2 regions of the Diaphorobacter sp. C33 genome follow, and region 2 is predicted to be linked to the other one. Evidence: riboswitches for the same ligand, from Rfam matches in the RefSeq annotation. Region 2 holds a riboswitch; the other holds the start of a gene.
The links. A riboswitch is a leader RNA that binds a small molecule or an ion and turns the genes downstream of it on or off. The one in region 2 is predicted to bind glycine.

Region 1 (7,278 bases), 1.4 Mb from region 2:
TACCCGCTGTCCCCGCCGCCAGCCCCGCACGCCCGGCCCCAGGCCGGCGACACGGGCCACGATCTCATGCCCCGGCACAAGGGGCCACACCGCATCCGGCAGCTCGCCGTCACGCAGGTGGAGGTCCGTGCGGCACACGCCGCAGGCTTGCACCGCCAGCAGCAACTGGCCTGCCTGCGGAACGGGGCACGGCAACTCCGCCAGCCGCAGCGGCTGGCCGGGCCCGTCCAGCACCATGGCGCGCATGGTCGGTCCTCACACCGGGGCCGTGTCAGCCGCCGCGTTCCGCCTGCAAATACCGCGCCAACTCCTGCAAGCTCAGCTGCGTCAGATCCTGTGCATGGCTGGCCACCAGCCGCTGGTGGGTGACACCATCCAGCTGTTCCATCAGCTCGCCGAGGAAAGGGTTGGACGCGAACACGGCCTCGCGCAGCGCGTGGGCCACCTCGCGCGCGAAGGTGCGCCGCTCCTGCGCGGCGGCCTCGCTGCGCGGCGCCAGACCGCTGCGTCCTGCGATCGAATGTCCGGGCGGCTCATGCCCCGCCGCACTGCCATGCAGGCGGGCGGCCGGATGCGTCAGGCATTGCCTTTCCGTCCAGTGCGTGGCTGCCGCAGGGTCAAGCTCCAGCAGGCGCGCCATCGAGCCATTGGCCACCAGGGCCCAGTTGGGTGTGTCCATGCAAGCCCCCCAGTTCTCCAAGCCGTGTGCGGTGTTTGATCTTGGGGGGCGGCCCCAGAGGGGTCAATCCCACGGTACATGCAAGCAATCGTGGCGTGGCGGGCGGTGCGCCAAGCACCGCGGCGCCTCGCCACGCACTGGTCGCGCCTCTCTCACTATTGAAAAAGGAGCTTGTGGCGCTTCTCTGACAAGGGCTGCAGCCCTACCAGCACCTGAGTCCTGCCCGCCGAAAGGCCGTCGTCACACCTGCTCACAAACCTTTGCCGGGGATGCAACAACGCGCCCGAAACGTTGACATGCGGCCCGCAGCATGGAGTCTCCCGCAGCGCCCCGCGCCGCATCCCACAACAAAGGAGAACGCCATGGTCCGCACCACCACCCTTGCCGCAGCCGGCAGCCTCGTCGCCCTGCTGTCATTGGCAGGCGCCGCGCATGCGGCCACCAACGCCACCGTCGTGATCCAGGCCGGCACGCCCCACTACTCGGCACCGCCCGCCTATGCGGTGCAATACCACGCGCCACCGCCTCCACGCTACGAGCGCGTGCCCCCGCCGCGCCGCGGCATGGTCTGGTCGCAGGGCCACTGGGAATGGCGCGGCCACCGCCATGTGTGGGTGCCCGGCCAGTGGATGCAGGTGCGCCACGGCCACCATTACCGCCAGCCGCGTTGGGTGCAGCGCGGTGACCAATGGCGCTTCGTGCGCGGCGGCTGGGACCGCGATGGCGACGGCGTGCCCAACCGCCACGACCGCCGGCCCGACAACCCCTACCGGAGATGAACGGCCGAGCGCCGGTCGTCCGCGCGCAGCATGGCCCGGGACGGCGACGGGCCGTCCATATGCATATAGCGCGTGCGCATGTGAATTTCTCCACAATGGGTGTGTTTCGGCTGCGCCTACACGATAGGGCGCCGCCTTGCACTGACCCATCACAAGGAAATTCGCCATGCCCCTCCTGCGCCACGCCACCGCCGCCCTGGCCACGCTGCTGACCGTCACATCCGCTCTCGCCCAGGCCACGGACTGGCCCAAGCAGCCCGTCACCCTGATCATGGGCTTTCCGGCCGGATCGGGCGTGGACGTGGTGGCGCGCGCGGTGCAGGAGCCGCTGGGCCAGAAACTCGGCCAGCCCGTTGTGATCGACTACAAGTCCGGCGCGGCCGGCAACATCGCCAGTGAGTACGTGGCCCGCGCCAAGGCCGACGGTTACACCCTGGCCTTCGGTACGGCCGCCACGCACGGCAGCAATGCAGCGCTCTACAAGAACCTGCCGTTCGACGTGGAGGCCGACTTCGTGCCCGTCGCCCCGCTGATCGACGTGTCCAACGTGCTCACCATCAACCCCGCGGTGATCGACGCCAAGAACCTCAAGGAGTTCGTCGAGACCGTGCGCGCCAACCCGGGCAAGTACAACTTCGCATCCACCGGCAACGGCACGGGCACGCACATGGCCTTTGCCGAGCTGAATGCGCGCCTGGGCCTGAACATGGTGCACGTGCCCTACAAGGGCGGGCCCGAGGCCATCACCTCGGTGCTGCGCGGAGAGACCTGCTGCATCATGAACCAGGTGCAGACCGTGCTGCCGCACTACAAGACCGGGAAGGTGCGCCTGCTGGGGGTGACCACGGCCAAGCCCGTGGCGGCCGTGAAGGAGGTGCCGCCCATCGGCGCCAGCGGCCTGCCCGGCACCAAGGGCTTTGACAGCTCGATCTGGTTCGGCATCTTCGCCCCCAAGGGCACCGACCCGGCCGTGGTCCAGAAGCTGAACACCGCCTTGCGCGAGGTGCTGGAGCAGCCCGACGTGCGCCAGCGCTTCGAGTCGCAGGGCAACACGGTGCGCATCGAAACGCCCGAGCAGTTCCGCCAGACGGTCCACAAGGACCGCGCGAAGTGGGCGCAGGTGGTGAAGGACGCCAAAATCAGCATCGACTGATTTCGCCCTCCACGCTTTCTTCGACATCCTCCATGTCTTTTTCGCTTCCCCTGGGGGTGGCCGGCCTGGCCGCCCTCGAAGACCGCCTGCGGCACGACCTGCTCACCCTCAACTGGCGTGCCCGCGCATGGCTGCCTCCACGCACCCATGAAGGGCAGCCCGTCACCGACGTGCTCATCATCGGCGCCGGCCAGGCAGGCCTGGCGGCCAGCATGGCGCTGGCGCAGCAGGGCATTGCCGCCGTGCTGCTGGACCGCGCGCCCGCCGACTACGAGGGCCCCTGGGCCACCACGGCGCGCATGGACACGCTGCGCTCGCCCAAGGAGCTCACCGGCCCCGCGCTCGGCGTGCCCTCGCTCACCTTCCGCGCCTGGTTCGAGGCCCAGTGGGGCCGCGAGGCCTGGGCCGCGCTCGACAAGATCCCGCGCCTGCAGTGGATGGACTACCTGCGCTGGTACCGCCGCGTGACGCAGGCCGACGTGCGCAATGAACACACCGTCACCGCCGTGCACCCACGCGCCGACGGCCTGGTGGCGGTGGACGTGCAGACCCCCACCGGCCACGCCACCTGGCTGGCGCGCCGCGTGGTGCTGGCCACGGGCCGCGACGGCCTGGGCGGCCCGCAGGTCCCTGCCTTCATGCGGGGCGTGGCCCACGCCGCACAGGGTGGCCTGTGGGCGCATTCGTCCGACGTGCTGGACTACGCCACGCTCAAGGGCAAGCGCGTGGGCGTGATCGGCATGGGCTCGTCCGCCATGGACAGCGCCGGCACGGCGCTGGAATGCGGCGCCGCCAGCGTGGACCTGATCGCGCGTCGCGCGGTCATGCCCACGGTGAACAAGTCCAAGGGCTCGGGCGTGCCCGGCCTCACGCAAGGGCACCACGACCTGCCCGACGCATGGAAGTGGCGCATACGCCACTACATCAACGTGCAGCAGGTGCCGCCGCCGCACGGCAGCACGCTGCGCGTGTCGCGGCACGCCCATGCGTTCTTCCACTTCGGTTGCGCGGTGCAGGGCGTCACGCAGGTGGGCGACGCGCTGCACGTGGCGACGGCCCAGGGCACGTTCGCATTCGACTTCCTGGTTCTCGCCACGGGCTTCGTGATCGACTGGGCACAAAAGCCCGAGTTCGCGCCGTTTGCGCGCCATGTGCGCACCTGGGGCGAGCGCTACCAGCCGCCCGCCGGCGATGAAGACCGCGAACTGTCCGACTCGCCCGACCTCGGCCCGGCGTTCGAATTCCGCGAGAAAGCCGCCGGCGCCTGCCCCGGCCTGGACCGCATCCACTGCTTCTGCTACCCGGCGGCGCTGTCACACGGCACGGTGTCGGGCGACATCCCCGCCATCAGCGACGGTGCACGGCGCCTGGCCAGCGGCATCGCCGGCCTGCTGTACCGCGAGGACGTGGAGCACCACTTCGCCGCGCTGCAGGCCTATGCCGAGCCGGAACTGCTGGGCGACGAATGGACGCCCGCCGACACCTCCCAACGCATCCTGCCTTCGCCATGACCGACACCATCGACCAACTCGCCCGCCTGGGCCATGCCCCCCATGCCCAGGCCGCGCGCCAACAGCGCGCCAAGGCCATCACCGCCACCCAGGCCTGCGAAGACCTGCTGCTCGCGCCAGCACTGCCCGGGGGCCTGGCGCTGGCCGAGCGCCTGTCCGTGGCCCAGGCCGTGGCGGCCGCCAGCGGCGTGGCAACGCTGGCCGACTATTACGGCGCGCGCCTGGCCGGCCTGCCCGCCCCCGCGGCGGATGCCCGCTGGCAAGCCATCACGCATTTCACGCAGCTGCTGGCCACGCAGCCCGCTGCGGCCGACCGCGCGGCCCTGCTCGCCCTGCCCCAGGCGGGCCTCGCCACGCCGGACGTGGTGCTGCTCGCGCAACTCATCGGCTTCGTGGCCTACCAGGCGCGGTTGGTGGCCGGCGTGGCGGCGCTGGCCGCCCTCGGCCCCGCGGGCACCGCAGCCACGGCGGTCGCTCCCACCACGCCGGACGCGCCCTTCGTGCACCCTGCCAACCTGCCCCCGCCCGGCGAGCCGCTGCGCCTGGCCGGCTACACCAGCGAGACGCTGGACTGGAAGGCCTGGCTGCCCGTGGTGGACCCCGCCACCGCCAGCGCCGAGCAGAACGCCGTGCTGGACGCAAGCCACCCCAAGGCACGCACGTCGGACTTCTACCTCGTGCTGGCGCACCAGCCCCGCGTGCTCGCCGAGCGCTCGGAGGCGTTCAACGCCATCATGTATGCGCCTGGCGGCCTGCCGCGCGCCGAGCGCGAGGTGGCCACCACCGTGGTCTCGCGCATCAACGGCTGCGTGTACTGCGCGTCGGTGCATGCGCAGCGCTTCGAGCAGCTGGCCAAGCGCAACGACGTGATCGCGCAGATCTTCACCGACCCCGACAGCGCCGGCACCAACGCCCGCGAACGCGCGCTGGCGCAGGCCAGCGCCGCGCTCACGCGCGCGCCCGGTGCATTCGGGCCGCAGCACCTCGCGCCGCTGCGCGCCGCGGGCCTGAGCGACCTGGAAATCCTGGACACGGTGCACGCCGCCTCGCTGTTCGCCTGGGCCAACCGCCTCATGCTCAACCTGGGCGAAGCGGTCTACCCCTGAGCATGCGCCCGGCGCCCCGCCCTGAGAGCGTGTTCATGGTCTGAGGGTTAGCCCGCTGGGGGCGCCGCGCCCGCATCGCTACGATGGCCGGCGCAGGAGAGCAAACGGCTGCATGCCGTTTCACCGAAGGCGCAAACTCCCATACACGCTCAGGTTCCGAACTGCACATCCACACAGCCGTCTGGAGAGCCGCCACGCCCGCCGTGGCGCACCGAAGGAGCAAGTGCCGCGCACGGTCCCGCGCGGCATGAATCTCTCAGGTACCAAGGACAGGGGGAGCGGCAGCCAGGCCATGTCGCGCCCGCTGTTCGCTATTCATTCAATAGCTGCTCGCGCGCGCCCTGCCTGCGCAAACCTTGAAAAAGGCTTGTAAACCATGCGCGTGATCGTTCTGGGCGCCGGCGTCGTCGGCACCACCTCTGCGTACTTCCTCCAGCAACTCGGCCACGAGGTCACCGTCATCGACCGGCAGGCTGTGCCCGGTGCGGAAACCAGCTTCGCCAACGGCGGCCAGATCTCGGTCAGCCACGCCGAGCCCTGGGCCAACCCCGGCGCGCCGCTCAAGGTGCTGCAGTGGCTGGGCAAAGAGGATGCGCCGCTCTTGTTTCGCCTGCGCGCGGACATGCGCCAGTGGCTCTGGGGCCTGCAATTCCTGCGCGAATGCACGCCTGCGCGCACGCGCCACAACATCGAGCAGATCGTGAGCCTGGGCAGCTACAGCCGCAGCACGCTGCAGCAACTGCGCACCGACACGGGCCTGCAGTACGACCAGCGCACGCAGGGCATCCTGCACTTCTACACCAGCACCCAGGAGTTCGACGCCGCGCTGGCGCCCGCCGAGCAGATGCGTGCGCTGGGCTGCCACCGCCGCGTGGTGGATGCCGACGAGGCCGTGCGCATCGAGCCGGCCCTGGCCCACGTCCGCCCGCAGCTGGCGGGCGCCACCTATACGGCGGAGGACGAGTCCGGCGACGCCCACCTGTTCACGCGCGCGCTGGCCGGCGTGGCCCAGGCCGCGGGCGTGCAATTCCGCCTGGGTTGCCACATCACCGCGCTGCACCAGGCGGGCGGCGCCATCGACCATGTGGAGATCACCAACGAGGCCGGCGGCTACGAGCGCGTGCGCGGCGACGCCTACGTGCTGGCGTTGGGCGCATTCAGCCCGCTGCTGGCCCAGCCCCTGGCCCTGCGCCTGCCGATCTACCCGGCCAAGGGCTATTCGGTGACGCTGCCGGTGCGCGACGCGGCCGCCGCCTACCAGGTGAGCCTGACGGACGATGAGTACAAGCTGGTCTTCTCGCGCTACACCAGCGCGCAGGGCGACCGGCTGCGCATCGCGGGGACGGCCGAGCTCAACGGCTACGAGCGCGCACTGAACGCTGTGCGCTGCGAAGCCATCGTGCGGCGCGTGGAGCAGCTCTTTCCCGGCGCGGGCGATGCGAGCCAGGCGCAGTTCTGGAGCGGCCTGCGCCCCGCCACGCCGAGCAACGTGCCGCTGATCGGCAAGACGCGTTACGGCAACCTGTTCCTGAACACCGGCCACGGCACGCTGGGCTGGACCCACGCCTGCGGCTCGGGCAAGTCCATCGCGCGCATCGTGAGCGGGCTGGAGCCGGAGCTGGACTTCGCGTTCTGCGGCCTGCCGCGCCCTGCTGCGGCGCCCCGCCCCGCCGTCATCGGCGTTTGAGCAAGCGCCACGGCGCTATGCATTGCATAGCTGCTTGCGCTTGGTGGACGGGCGCTAGAGGCCCAAAAGGCTTATAAAGCCCCGTCCGGCGCGACGAACACCGTCAGCACGCCCGTGTAGCCATAGAGCCGGTGCGCGGCGATTTCGCCGCCGGCGAAGAAGCCCGCCAGGGGCACATCGCCCAGCGCATGGCGCACGATCTGCAGCTCGGCGCTGGGCCCACCGAAGTGCGGCCCGCCGCGGCCCGAGCAACTCACATACAGCGCACCGCAAATGCGCCGGCCGCCCGCCGGCTCGGCATGCGGCGCGCTGCCTGCGGCGGGCAGCGCCTGCGCCTCTTCGAGTTGGGGCGACAGCTCCTCA
Region 2 (7,278 bases):
GGCGCAGGAGCCCACACTCGCCACTGTCAGCGTGCAGGAAAAACTCGTGTCCGACGTGACCACCACCGTCACCAGCGAAGCTGTGCAGACCCACGCGGCGCGCAGCCTGGGTGAGATGCTGCGCGACGAGCCCGCCGTGTCGGTGGGTGGCGGTGCGGCCATCGCACAAAAACTCTACATCCGGGGCGTGGAGGATTCCATGCTCAACACCACGCTGGACGGCGCGGCGCAGAGCGGCCGGGCGTTCCACCACCAGTCCCGCCTGCTGATCGACCCGGAACTCATCCACAGCGTGGAGATTGACCGCGGAGCCACACCCGCGAGTGCCGGGCCGGGGGCCCTGGCAGGCTCCATCCGCATGACCACCAAGGATGGCCGGCAGCTTCTGCGCGACGGCCAGACCTTTGGCGCCAGCGTGCGCGGCGGCGTGGCATCCAACGACGGGCACCGCTGGGGCGCGGCGCTGTACGGCCTGGCGGGCGAGAGCGTGGACTTTCTGGTGTCCGCCAACCGTGACGACAACGATGATTACCAGGCGGGCGACGGCATCCGGCAGACGCACAGCGGCTCCAAGCAAAGCAGCGGGCTGGGCAAGCTCAACTGGCGCATCGCCGCCGGCCACCGCCTCACGCTGGGCTATCAGGCCGTGCAGGACGAGGGTTCGCGCTACCTGCGCCCCAACTTCTGGCAGGGCCAGGGAAATTCGCTCATGCCCCAGAAGACCACGCGTGACACGCTCACCGTCACCTACCGCTATGACGGCACGCGCACCCTTCCGGCCATGGAGTTAGGACTGTTCTCCGACACGATGAAGGTCACGCGCATCACGACGGCCGCGCAGCCGCAGTTCAACAAGCCGCTGGGTCATCAGTTCGGCGAAGAGATCGCCTCCAGCGGGCTGAACCTGAAAGCCGCCACCCGCGTGGCGGACGCCACCGTGCGCTACGGACTGAACATCCATCGCTTCGAGATGAACGCCGTCCATGCCCGCCCGCCCGCCGCATCCACCAGCAACGGGCGCGAAGAAAGCAGCGTGAAGGGACTGTTCGCCGAAGGCAGCATCCCACTGGGCGACCAGTTCCTCCTGGGGGCGGGCGCGCGCTACGACTGGTACGGCTACACCGACAACCACGCGCAGCGTATCTCCAGCCGCGGCTTGAGCCCCAACATGTCTCTGACCTGGATGGCGACCGACGCGCTGAGCGTGCGCGCGTCCGCAGGCACCGCCCTGCGCGGCGCGGGACTCAAGGAGGCGTTCTATGTGGACAACACCCGCTGGCGGAACGACCCCGGACTGCAGCCAGAAAAGGCCCGCAACGTCGAGCTGGGCGTGAACTACAACGAGGGCCCGTGGAGCGCTAAAGCCACCGTGTTCCGCCAGCAGATCCGCAACTTCATCTCCACCACCACCGGCGCAACCTGGGCCGTGGCCAACGTAGGTACGATGAAGTCCTCAGGCTACGAGGTCGGTGTGGCATGGAATCGCAGCGTGTGGCGCAGCGGTCTTGCTGTGGCCAGCGCCAAGCCCCAGCTCAACGGCTACGACCTGGGCGACGAGGCCTACGGGCTGGGCGTGTCCACCGGCCGCAGTTGGAACCTGAACCTGGGCTACCGCATCCCCACGTGGAACCTGGACCTGGAATGGTTTGGGCGCTTCGTGGAATCCAAGACCTCGACCGAATATCTGATTTCCGAAAGCCGCACCGCCACCAAGCACAAGCCCGGCTTTGGCGTGCACGACGTCTACGTCAACTGGCTGCCCTACGGCAACGACCGCTTGCGCGTGACCTTCGGCGCGCGCAACCTGCTCAACAAGTTCTACTACGACCAGGGTAGCTACGCCTACTACGTGAGTACCGCTGGCGCCATCAGTGGCCGGGGCTTCGCCGAGCCGGGCCGCAACGTACGCCTGGACGTGACGTGGAAGTTCTGACGGCCAATCGCCGCGAGAAGTGTTAACCCGGGAACAGGGGCAGGTCCGCCTTCTTGAGCGTGCGCAACACGAAGCTCGAGCGGCTGTGGCGTATACCCTTGATCCTGTAAAGCTTCTCGCGCAGCAGGCGCTCGTAGTCGCGCGTGTCTTTGACCACCACGCGCAGCAGGTAATCGTAGTCGCCAGAGACCAGGTGCGCCTCCACCACTTCCGGGATGCTGGCAAGCATCTCGCCGAACTTTTCCAGCGTGTTGTCCGAATGGCTGTCCAGCGTCACCTGCACCAGCACCGTGTCGCCCAGGTCCAGCGCCAGCGGGTTCAGGCGCACGGTATAGCCTTCGATCACGCCGGCCTCCTCCATCTTCTTGATGCGGCCCCAGCACGGCGAGGGGCTCAGGCCGACGGCGGCGCCGATCTCTTGCAGGCTGGCGCGTGCATTGCCTTGCAGGACGGAGAGAATTTTTCTGTCTAGGCGATCCATGTGCTGCATTATTCGTGAAACCTAGATACTGCAGAAAATTTTTCTTCAATGTAGGTTTTTATAGAGAAATTCAGCAAATTCATCCACAACCCGCGGCGCATACTTCTTCTCCATCAAGGCGCTCTTACCGGGGCGCACGACATTGACGAGACCCCGCCCGGTTACCGCTGGGCGGGGACTTGGCAAGACGGGTCAAGGCGGCCTTCTCAAGTCCCCGCGCAAACCCCTATGACCTGCGTCATGTTGCATTGCCATAATTTTTCGGCAGCACCCGCAGATTCACAGGAGACAACATGCAGCTGACCAAACTTGCGCTGGGCCTGGGCTTGGCACTGGGCATGGCCGCAACGGCCTTGGCACAAACCACAATGCGCATCAGCATCTCGACGGCGCAGAACTCCCACCAGGGCGTCGCCATCGACACGTTTGCCAAGGAGGTCGAAAAGCGCACCGGCGGGCGCTACAAGGTGCAGACCTTCTACAACGGCGCGCTGGGCGGCGAGCGCGAATCCATCGAAGCGGTGCAGTTGGGCACGCAGGAGTTGGCCTTCAGCTCCACCGGTCCCGTGCCCAACTTCGTGCCCGAGACCAAGATCCTGGACGTGCCCTTCCTGTTCCGTGACAAGGCCCACGCCCGCGCCGTGCTTGACGGCCCGATCGGCCAGGACCTGCTGACCAAATTCGATGCCAAGGGCTTCAAGGCGCTGGCCTGGGCGGAGAATGGCTTTCGCCACATGACCAACAGCAAGCGCGACGTGAAGACGCCCGAGGACTTGAAGGGCCTGAAGATGCGCACCATGGAGAACCCGGTGCACATCGCCGCGTACAAGGGTTTCGGCATCATCACCACGCCCATGGCCTTCCCCGAAGTGTTCACTGCCCTGCAACAAGGCACGGTGGACGGCCAGGAAAACCCCCTGCCCGTCATCATCTCGGCCAAGTTCGACCAAGTACAAAAGCACCTCTCGCTGACGGGTCACGTGTACTCGCCCTGCCTCTTCGTGATGAACAAGGCGGTGTTCGACAAGCTCTCCCCTGCGGACAAGCAGGCCTTCATCGACGCCGCCAAGGAGGGCACCAAGGCCAACCGCGCTCGCGTGGACGAGGACGACGCCAAGGGCGTGGCCGACCTGCGCGCCAAGGGCATGACGGTGATCGACGATCTGGACAAGTCCAAGTTTGTCGCCGCGCTCGCGCCCGTGAACGCGCAGTTCGAGAAAGAGTTCGGCAAGGCCAACCTCGACAAGATCCGCAACTACAAGTGACGCTCACTTTTCAGTAGCTGCTACCGCCCGTGGATCATGCGCCACGGGCGTTTTTATTCATATTTTCGTGAGTGCGCATGAAAACCTTCTTCCTCTCCTGCGAGCGCTGGAGCACCGCCGTCGCCATGTGGGGCGCCTGCGCCATGCTGGCGCTGGCCTCGGCGCTCGGCATGTTCCAGATCCTGATGCGTTTCGTTTTCGAAGAGCCGGCCGAGTGGACCGAGGTGCTGATCCGCTTCAGCCTGATCTGGATGGTGTTCCTGGCGATTCCCATGGCATTCCGGCAGGGCGCCATGGTCAGCGTCGACGTGCTCTACCGCTGGAGCCCGCGCCCGCTGCGCCGCGTGCTGGACTGGGTGGTGTGCCTGGCAGCGCTGGCGCTCATCGCCGTGATCATCTGGTGGGGGTGGGACTACGCGCGCCGCGGCGGCGTGCAGTCGATGGCAGGGCTGGAGTCGGTTTCCATGTTCTGGGCCTATCTGGCCATGCCCGTGGGTGGGCTGTTCAGCATCCTCGGCATCGTGGGCAATCTGATCGACCCGCAGCGCCATGAACTGGAGACTGCCCAATGAGCGCCGCGCAGAGCCACCTCAAGCAAGCGAGCGACCCCCACGGGGGGCGACGAGTACATGAAATGACGCGCGTGGGGGCCCTATGACCACGGTCATGATCTCCACCATGGTGCTGTGCTTCGCGCTCACCATCTCCGTGGCCGTCTCCATCGGGCTGGCCTCCATCCTGGGCATCCAAGTGGCGAACGCCAACATGCTGATCTCCGTGAAGGAGATGTTCGCCTCCATCAACAAGTTTCCGCTCGCAGCCATTCCGTTCTTCATCCTGGCGGGCAACCTCATGGAGACCGGCGGTATTTCGCGCCGGCTCGTGGAGTTTGCCAAGAGCATCGTGGGCGGCGTGCAGGGCGGCCTGCCCATGACCTGCGTGCTCACCTGCATGATCTTCGCGGCCGTCTCAGGGTCATCGGTGGCGACCACGTTCGCCATCGGCGCCATCCTGATTCCTGCGCTCATCAAGCATGGCTACCCCACCAGCTACGCGGCCGCGCTGCAAGCCACCAGTGCCGAGCTGGGTGTGATCATCCCGCCGTCCATCCCCATGATCCTGTACGGTGTGGCGGCCGAGGTGTCGATTGGCGAGCTGTTCATCGCCGGCTTCGGCCCCGGCATCCTCATCAGCGGTGCGCTGATGTTGTTCGTCTGGGCGTATTGCAAGTACAAGGGCTGGGGCAAGCATGACGGCGACGGGCGCATGCCCTTCGGCCGCGCGCTGCTGCAGGCGGGCTGGGCACTGCTGATGCCGGTCATCATCCTGGGCGGCATCTACGGCGGCGTGTTCACGCCTACCGAGGCCTCTGCCGTGGCCGTGTTCTACGCGCTGGTGGTGGGCATGCTGATCTACCGCGAGATCCGCGTCGCGGACCTGTTCGCCATCCTGCGCAAGTCGGCCATCTCGTCGGCAGTGATCATGTTCATCATTGCCAATGCGGGCCTGTTTGCCTTCCTCATCACGCGCGCTGGCGTGCCGGACGCCATCGGCCGCTGGCTGCAGGAGGTGCTGCAGTCGCCCGCGCTGTTCCTGCTGGGCGTGAATGCCGCGCTGTTCGTGATCGGCATGTTCATCGAGACCAGCGCCGCCATCATCGTGCTGGCGCCGATCCTGGCGCCGGTGGCCCAGCACTTCGGCGTGGACCCGGTGCACTTCGGGCTGATCATGGTGGTGAACCTGGCGCTGGGCATGATCACGCCGCCCTTTGGCGTGAACCTGTTCGCGGCATGCACGGTGGCGCGCATCTCTCTGGATCGCATCGTCGCCCACCTGCTGCCGTTCGTGGGCGTGGTCCTGCTGTGCCTCCTGGTCATCACCTACGTGCCATCGCTTTCGCTGGCCCTGCGTGATCTCGTGTACGCAAAATAGATAGAATTCGTCCCGTCAGGAGAGAGTCTGCGCCCATCAGGGCCAGGCCGCCGAAGGCGCAGGCAGCAGCCGAACGCTCAGGCAAAAGGACTGGCGACACGCCCGCAGGGATGCGGGTGTTTCCCTTGCTGGAGAGAGGCCGCAGCAGCATGCGGCCCACCGAAGGAGCAAGCCCCGTGACATGCCATGCAGGCGGGGTGAATCTCTCAGGTAAAGCGGACAGCGGGGCAAATCGGCGATCGAGAGATCGCTCCACCATTTGCCTTCGCCCATTGCCATGTCCGCCATGTCCGACCTGCTCACCACTCCCCTCAACGCCCTGCACATCGAACTGGGCGCCCGCATGGTGCCCTTCGCCGGCTACTCCATGCCCGTGCAATACCCCATGGGCCTAATGGCCGAGCACCACCACACGCGCACGGCGGCCGGCCTGTTTGACGTGTCGCACATGGGGCAGCTCAAGCTGGTCGGCCCTGACGCCGCAGCCGCGTTCGAGACGCTGATGCCCGTGGACGTGGTCGACCTGCCCGTAGGCAAGCAGCGCTACGGCCTGCTGCTCAATGACGAGGGCGGCATCATCGACGACCTCATGTTCTTCCGCATGGCGCAGGACGAGCTCTTCGTAATCGTCAACGGCGCCTGCAAGGTGGGCGACATTGCCCACATCCAGGCGCGCATCGGCCAACGCTGCCAGGTGATTCCCATGCCCGACCAGGCCCTGCTCGCGCTGCAGGGCCCACAGGCGGCTGCGGTGCTCGCGCGTCTGGCACCAGGCGTGGACAAACTGGTGTTCATGACCGGCGGGCATTGCGACATCGCCGGGGCGCAGTGCTTCGTGACGCGCAGCGGCTACACCGGAGAGGACGGCTTCGAGATCTCGGTGCCCGCCGCGCAGGCCGAGGCCCTGGCGCGCACGCTGCTGGCCCAGCCCGAGGTCAAGCCCATCGGCCTGGGTGCACGCAATTCGCTGCGCCTGGAAGCCGGCTTGTGTCTGTATGGCAACGACATCGACACCACCACCACCCCGCCCGAAGCCGGCCTGAACTGGGCCATCCAGAAGGTGCGCCGTACAGGCGGCGCGCGCGCTGGCGGTTTTCCTGGTGCCGACAAGGTGCTGGCCCAGATCGACAGCCCGGCCACTCTCACGCGCAAGCGCGTGGGCCTGGTGGCGCTGGAGCGCGTGCCCGTGCGTGAGCACACCGAGTTGCAAAACGAGTCGGGCGAGCGCATCGGCGAAGTCACCAGCGGCCTGCTGGCCCCCACTGCCGACAAGCCCATCGCCCTGGCCTACGTAATGCCCGCCCATGCCGCCCCCGGCACCCGTGTGAACGCCATGGTGCGCGGCAAGGCCGTGCCCATGGAAGTGGCTGCCACGCCCTTTGTTCCCACACGCTACTACCGCGGCTGAATTCACCACGGCGAACTGCCACCGCGCCCAGGTCAGCCCGGCTACAGTGCGGGCTGACCACTCTCAAACCTTTTCCTTCCACCTCTTCTTCCCGGAGCCCCTCATGAGCATCCAGTTTTCCAAAGACCATGAATGGATCAACGCAGCCGACCCGGCCGCGGCCGTCGTCGGCATCACCGTCCACGCGCAGGATGCGTTGGGCGATGTGGTGTTCGTGGACCTGCCCGCGGTGGGCACCACCTTTGCCCAGGGCGACGTG

Region 1: another riboswitch for glycine. It lies ahead of QY917_RS12490 (D-amino acid dehydrogenase); the one in region 2 lies ahead of gcvT (glycine cleavage system aminomethyltransferase GcvT).

The regions. Positions count from the first base shown of each region.
Region 1 is NZ_CP129980.1:2,642,562-2,649,839, forward strand. It holds partial or broken gene QY917_RS12460 (alcohol dehydrogenase catalytic domain-containing protein) at 1-246, opposite strand, end outside; gene QY917_RS12465 (host attachment protein) at 272-679, opposite strand; gene QY917_RS12470 (YXWGXW repeat-containing protein) at 1,042-1,458, shown strand; gene QY917_RS12475 (tripartite tricarboxylate transporter substrate binding protein) at 1,625-2,611, shown strand; gene QY917_RS12480 (NAD(P)-binding domain-containing protein) at 2,644-4,122, shown strand; gene QY917_RS12485 (peroxidase-related enzyme) at 4,119-5,228, shown strand; glycine riboswitch at 5,400-5,511, shown strand; gene QY917_RS12490 (D-amino acid dehydrogenase) at 5,605-6,915, shown strand; gene QY917_RS12495 (FIST N-terminal domain-containing protein) at 6,987-7,278, opposite strand, start outside.
Region 2 is NZ_CP129980.1:1,249,692-1,256,969, forward strand. It holds gene QY917_RS05965 (TonB-dependent receptor) at 1-1,933, shown strand, start outside; gene QY917_RS05970 (Lrp/AsnC family transcriptional regulator) at 1,956-2,414, opposite strand; gene QY917_RS05975 (TRAP transporter substrate-binding protein) at 2,708-3,679, shown strand; gene QY917_RS05980 (TRAP transporter small permease) at 3,757-4,251, shown strand; gene QY917_RS05985 (TRAP transporter large permease) at 4,334-5,611, shown strand; glycine riboswitch at 5,618-5,714, shown strand; glycine riboswitch at 5,730-5,844, shown strand; gene gcvT (glycine cleavage system aminomethyltransferase GcvT) at 5,889-7,019, shown strand; gene gcvH (glycine cleavage system protein GcvH) at 7,123-7,278, shown strand, end outside.